Regions from separate parts of the Chryseobacterium turcicum genome, predicted to be linked through region 2. Evidence: riboswitches for the same ligand, from Rfam matches in the RefSeq annotation. Region 2 holds a riboswitch; each other region holds the start of a gene.

What was found. A riboswitch is a leader RNA that binds a small molecule or an ion and turns the genes downstream of it on or off. The one in region 2 is predicted to bind cobalamin.
Region 1: it holds a riboswitch for cobalamin, as region 2 does, so the genes downstream of both, LO744_RS15800 (acyl-CoA thioesterase) here and LO744_RS13830 (YncE family protein) in region 2, are expected to answer to the same signal.
Region 3: it holds a riboswitch for cobalamin, as region 2 does, so the genes downstream of both, LO744_RS07155 (TonB-dependent receptor plug domain-containing protein) here and LO744_RS13830 (YncE family protein) in region 2, are expected to answer to the same signal.

What each region holds. Positions count from the first base shown of each region.
Region 1 covers NZ_JAJNAY010000002.1:227,133-229,338, forward strand. The annotation lists gene LO744_RS15795 (SGNH/GDSL hydrolase family protein) at 1-678, shown strand, start outside; cobalamin riboswitch at 969-1,146, shown strand; gene LO744_RS15800 (acyl-CoA thioesterase) at 1,258-1,641, shown strand; gene LO744_RS15805 (HD domain-containing protein) at 1,783-2,206, opposite strand, start outside.
Region 2 covers NZ_JAJNAY010000001.1:3,038,954-3,041,159, reverse strand. The annotation lists gene LO744_RS13830 (YncE family protein) at 1-996, opposite strand, end outside; cobalamin riboswitch at 1,100-1,287, opposite strand; gene LO744_RS13825 (hypothetical protein) at 1,399-1,692, opposite strand; gene tpiA (triose-phosphate isomerase) at 1,724-2,206, opposite strand, start outside.
Region 3 covers NZ_JAJNAY010000001.1:1,573,643-1,575,848, forward strand. The annotation lists gene LO744_RS07155 (TonB-dependent receptor plug domain-containing protein) at 1-1,051, opposite strand, end outside; cobalamin riboswitch at 1,086-1,262, opposite strand; gene cdd (cytidine deaminase) at 1,560-2,042, opposite strand.

The sequences.
Region 1 (2,206 bases), on a different contig from region 2:
GTGCGTGTACACAAAGAAGATTACCGAAAAATCGTTGATAAAATAAGAATGAAAAGAGGCGATGTTTTTGTTTATGTAAAGCCGGCTCCCGGAGAAACAGAATGGATTTGGATAAAATATCCTGAGAAAGAAGAACTTCCAAAGCCTTTTGTAAGGTACGATAGCCTTAATAAAGAAGGAATGGTAAATAAAAGCCGTATTGCATTTATCGATCAGCTTCCAAAATTTACTCCCATATTATCTAAAAATGGAAGATCTATTACTTTCACCGATAATAACAACCAAAAGATACCAACCGCTCAAAGAACGAAAGTGGTGATTGACATCTATCCTTCGAGTGCAAAATTCAAAAAGCAGGAAAAAGATGCAGAAGGAAATATCATTAAAATCGACAAACAAAAACCTTGGGGTATCAGCAAAGAACTTCCTGAAGATTTAAAGGAAGTAAAATCGGTACGTGTACAACAACCGGGAAGAGGTTCTGTTTTTGTGAGAGAAGCCATCAAAAATATGTTTCAGCCTACGATGGATTTTGAAAACATGGGCGTAACTTCCATTGACGATGACCATATTTTTCTTTACATGATTAATGGTTCAGGAAAAGACCGATACACTACTTTTTGGACCATCAAAGAAGGAAGAGCCATCAGTCAGATTGTTTACGCCAATCCTGAATAAAAAACTTACTTAAACTTTTATTTAACCACAAAAGGCTCAAAAGATTTAGATATTTATATTCAAAATAAATGAGTATCTAGAAAAAAGTGCGCAAAAGTTTTTGAAAATCTTTGATTTTTTATTCTTTTGTGAACTTTAATAATCTAAATAATAGCATTACAATTATCTTTTGTCCCTTTTGCGGTTAAATCTAAAACTACTTTAAATAGGCTTAAAATTAAAAAATCTAGTTTATTATTCTTATTTTTGCACCCGAAAAGTATTTAGCTTTTGGTGAATAGCCTTTGCTTATTACTTTTCAAGAAACTGGTTCTGTTTAACCGCAGATTAAAAGGGAATCGTGTGAAAATCACGAGCTGTCGCGCAACTGTAAGTAACCGAAGTCTTTATAAAAAACCACTGTGCAAAAGCATGGGAAGGAATAAAGATGTTACAAGTCAGGAGACCTGCCTATTTCTTTAGACAAAAACTTTCGCGATTTGAAGTTTATTGATCTTATAGTCTTTTGGGAATTTCATGTTCCCGAATAATTCTGTGGGTTTAATACGATTTCATTTTCGCTTTAATTAATAATGAAATATGACTACAGAAGAAAGAATTCAATCATCGGAAACCCGAATTTTCAAAGCCGTTTTCCCTAACACGACCAATCATTACGATACCCTTTTCGGAGGAACAGCGATGCAATTGATGGATGAAGTAGCCTTTATTACTGCTACAAGATTCGCAAGAAAACGCGTGGTAACGGTAAGCAGCGATAAAATAGATTTTAAAAAACCAATTCCTGCAGGAACCATCGTAGAGCTTATCGGAAAAGTTTCCCACGTTGGAAAAACGAGTATGAAGGTGAATGTAGAAATCTACACCGAGCAAATGTATTCTTATGAAAGAGAGAAGGCAATTGTAGGAGATTTTACTTTTGTAGCGATTGATGAATTTAAGAAACCAATTCAAATACTATAGACAGAAAAATTTCGGCAACTTTTAGCTGCCGAAATCCATTTCTTTCCCCCAAGTTTTCGGTGGGTAAAACCTGCCGAAAACTTTTATTTATGTTCTAAATCTTCCCAAAATTGAAAGAATAATTTCATGAAAATTGAAAAACTATCTCAAGACTTTTCCGTTCTCTAAATTTAAGTTTAATAAAGTCTGAAAAGCCTCTCCCATTTCATCTGAAGCTCTGCTTATGGCATTTTCCAGCATATTTCTTATTTGCAGTTCGGTTACCTTGGCTTCAGTCCAGCTTTTTCCAGCGGTATAAGTGTTGAGAATAAAAGGCATTATTCTGTCGATAGCACACGCAAAAATAGCATCAGGAGTTTGTTCTTCTTCAAATTCAAGCCACAGATTGAAAAATTCTGAACGAATAGGCTCATCTAAAATACCAAAAATATTTTGTGCAGACAGCTTTTCTCTTTCAAACTTCCCTACCATTGCCGCTTCATCAAAAAGAAAAGTATCACCGGCTTCAATTTCTACTAAATCATGAATAGAAAGCATTCTTATTACTCTCAATAAATCGATATCG
Region 2 (2,206 bases):
GGGTAGAGAAGTTACTGTGAACGTATTCAACAAAGAACCTTGTAAATCGTAAGCATAGATTTTTCCTGTAGCGGTATATCCTGAAGGGTCGGCTGCATAGATTTTATTATTAACAACATTAAATCCGTACGCAGTTCCGTAGCTGTTTACAGTAATCGGTGTAACGGCAATTGGAGCGGTAGTAATTGAAGGCGAAGCAATAGGTGTTTTGTAGATTGATGCTTCATTCATATAATAGATATTCGTTCCGTCGGTATCCATATAAGAAGGTTTTACACCGACCGGAAATGTTGTAGTAGAAGCTGTAGTCTGAGTGGTTGTGTTATAAACCGTAAGTGTTCCGAAAGAAGTAGAGGCATAAGGATTTCCCGAACTCATAATGTATAGTAAATTGTCTTTTTCAAAAATACTGTTCGGTGAGTCTCCTACATTTACCTGTGATTCAACAGTATTGGTCGTCGTATTGATGATATCCATAAAATGATTAAGTCCGAAACCTCCTTTCAGTAAAACATACAATTTATTGTTTTTGGCAAAGATTTTTTCAGGTCCGTCTCCTACAGGAATGTTCGTTTCGTGAGCATAAGTACTTAAATCATAAACTGATACGTAGTTTGTAGGACCGTTGTTTCCCCAGTTGGTTACATAAAATTTATTTCCGCTAAAAGCAATATATCTTGGGTTAGCAAGATTGGTTGAAATCGTTGTAATCAAAGAAAAATCAGATTTGTTGATGACCTTGATTGTATTGGAATAATTTAAAACTACAAAAATCTTATCGCCAAAAACTTTAATGTCCTGACCGGTGTCACCCAATATCGCATTATTGTTTTTAAGTTTAAAATAATTGTTGGTGACAACCGATTGATTGTTGATGAAAGATACTTCTGCAGTACTGCTTCCGATACCGCCTTCGTTGAGGACTAAAATTCCTTCAGTTTGAGCATTTGCATATGAAATTACAAATGCAAGAATAAGAAAATAGATTTTCTTCATGATATAATTATATTTAAAGTTTTGTTCCCGAAACTTCACTGCAGGAAAAAACTATCATGAAAAAATCTCTGAAGATTTTATCTCATAAACTTTTACTCCCGAAAGTTGAAATTAATCTAAGGCAGGTCTCCTGGCTTGCATCTTATTTATAACCTTCCCAAACCTAAAGTTCAGTGGTGTATTTATAATAAGTTGAATAGCTTACAGTTGCGGGTACAGCTCAAGAATTATTTTTTCACTTGATTCCCTATTAATGAACGCATGGGTTCAACCTTAAACTTTTGCAAAGATATTATTTAAAAATTGATTTTATTTTTACGATTAGTTTTTATTAATCAATATTATGTTTGTAAATTTATTAATAAAGCTTTGTGATTTTACGAATTGCTTAATTGAAACCGATTAGCTGATGTGTTTTTGATTATTTTTCTTTTTGAAAAAGATAGTATAGATGAGAAGAGTCTGTAAAAAGACGTTCCCAAAGAGAATTAAAAACGATTGATAAGTTGGTAATGGCAAATAAAAAGGAAGAAGCCTATTGAAAAATATTGCCGGAGAACAACTCAGGTAATTAATGATGATAAAAGGATATTTGAGAAATTCTATGTTTATTGCAGATACGATAGAACTGTAAAAAACAGAATAAATTACATCAAATAAAAGAATGGCAAAATAAAGTAAGATAAATTTCTTCATTATTTATTTGATGTAATTTTTAATTTATATTTTAGTTAAAACCTTCAATAATTTTAGAGAAATCTTCCAGCTTTAAAGCAGCTCCGCCAATCAAACCACCGTCGATATCAGGTTGAGAGAAAATTTCTTTTGCGTTATCAGGTTTTACAGAACCTCCATAAAGAATAGAGATTTCGTCTGCAATTTCCTGTCCGTATTTTGCAGCGATAATTCCTCTGATGTGAGCGTGAATTTCCTGAGCCTGTTCAGGAGTTGCAGTTTCTCCGGTTCCAATTGCCCAAACTGGTTCGTAAGCAATCACCACTTTTTTAATTTCTTCTGCAGAAAGTGTGAAAAGAGCCGTTTCAGTCTGAGTTTTTACTACGTCAAGATGTTGACCTGCTTTTCTTTGTTCTAAAGTTTCACCATTACAGTAAACAGGAATCAACCCTTTGTCTAAAGCTAATTTTACTTTTTTATTGCAGCTTTCGTCGTTTTCACCGTGATATTGTCTTCTTTCAGAATGTCCGATTAA
Region 3 (2,206 bases), 1.5 Mb from region 2:
CAACCGAGCCTACATTTCTACTGACATTTCGAAGTTCTGAAGTCCCTAGGCCTTCTGCCTGATTTTGCTGAAATTCTCCGATAACACCAATATTCAGTTTAGGAATAATGAAGTAATTAAAATCATTTTTAAAAATGTAGTTCTTATTAATTCCGCCACTCGTAAAAGGGGCATTATAAATTCCGAAATATTTGAAATTATCTTCTGTGTAAGCTGCTTTTAAACTGTTTGAAACTTTAGATTTGTTGATGTCCCAAGCAACTAAACTTCTAAAAGTCTGTGCTGCATAACTAGTTTTATCCACATTTTCCGCAAGAATCCTATAATTCTGAGTCGCATCATAAAACTGACTTTGCCAAGAAATTGTTTGATGCTCTGCAATTTTATAGGCCGTACCTATATTGAAAGTTGTATTGTAAAACTTTCCGTTTCTATTGATGTAATTTTTTTCGGGAACTTCGTAGTTATTTTCACTAATTGAATAATTTCCTGAAGCTTTAAAACTGAATTTATCATTACTATATTCAGCTTTCAAGAAATTATTATACGTTCCGAACGAAGCTACTTCAGAATTATATATTCCTTTAAAACCTTGATTAAAACTTAAATCGTTATTCAAATGGATACTTCCGCCAATCGCGCCACTTCCGTAGATGACACTTCCGCCTCCAGATTTTATTTCCATTTGGTCGTATCCGAAAACTGCAATATTATTGATATCGCCCTGTCCTAAAAACTGCGAATTGATATTAATTCCGTTCCATACGAATGCTGTCTGTTGCGCTGTTGTTCCCCTAAATGAAGGCGAAGAAACTGCACCACGGCCGTTTTCTTTAATATAAATAGGAGACTGAAAACGTAAAACCTCGGAGAGGTTCGAAGAGTTTTTTTGAATATCTGCAGGAGATAAAGTAGTCAAAGAATGAAAAAGTTTTACTTTTTTCATCTGATTGTCGAATACAAATACGGTGTCAATATTTTTTTCCTGACTATAATATATTGTCAGGCAAGAAGACACCAAAAGTAGGGTAAATGCTTTTTTTAAAATCATATCATATCTGCCTTTCCTCCGAAAGCAATTCTATTATTAATATTAAATTTCGGCAGGTCTCCTGACTTTCGCTTTGCTACACCTTCCCGTTTTGGCAGTGGTTTTTGTAGCAATTTTTGTATGCGATTTACAGTTGCGGGGACAGCTTGAGATTTTCACTCAATTCCCTCTTAGTTCCAATCTATTGGAAACCAAAATTTTTTGCAAATATAGCTTTTTTGAAAAGAAAGATTAAATTTTTGTTAAGCCTAAAATATACCCATACAATTGATTTAAACTAGATGGTTTTAATCGGAAATTTTAACGAATGAAATTTATATAAAAGTCCCAACCATTTGGGTAAGTTTGGTTTTCTGAAGCAGATTTTCCTATGGTTATTTTTAATTTTTAAGCCACGAATGCACGAATATTTTTTAATATTTGTGCATTCGTGGCAAAATAGAGGTGTTGATTTCCCGTGATCCGCGAAAATGTAAAAGTAATCTGTGCGAGAAAAGCTGCAAAAAGATTACAAAAATGTTCCGTCAAAATAAAAAGGAAGCAAATCTTTAATAGAACTCACTTTAATTACTTCGTCATTTAAGCTGGAGAAATACAAATCAATATCCTCATTTTGCTTTGTTTCGTATTCTATAATGCTTTGTCGGCAAGCTCCACATGGAGGAATGGGTGGGGTTTTCTCTGAAAATTCTTCTGGACCACCTACAATAAAAATCTTTTTAATTTTTTGAGTGGGGAAATTAGCTCCAATCCAAAAAAGGGCTGTTCGCTCTGCACAAAGTCCTGACGGGAAAGCCGCATTTTCTTGATTATTTCCTGTGAAAATCTCACCATTCTCTAGCAAAACAGCACATCCTACAAAAAAGTTAGAGTATGGCGCGTATGCTTTTTCTCTGGCCTGAATTGCCTGTTCAAAAAGACGGTTTTCAACCTCTGAAAGTTCGTTCCTACCTTTGAAATGTTCGTAATTGATTTTTATATCTTTTTTCATTTTTTTCTCCGTAAAAAAGGGGCGTAAAAGTAAACTTTTTTAATGAGGTGGGCAATAAGTAGTTGATGGTTTCTATTTGAGGCAGGAAGATGGAAGATGGAGGTGTGATTTGAAATTTGAGATTTTTCGAGAATTAAACATAAGAAAAATCTTTGATTTTTAAT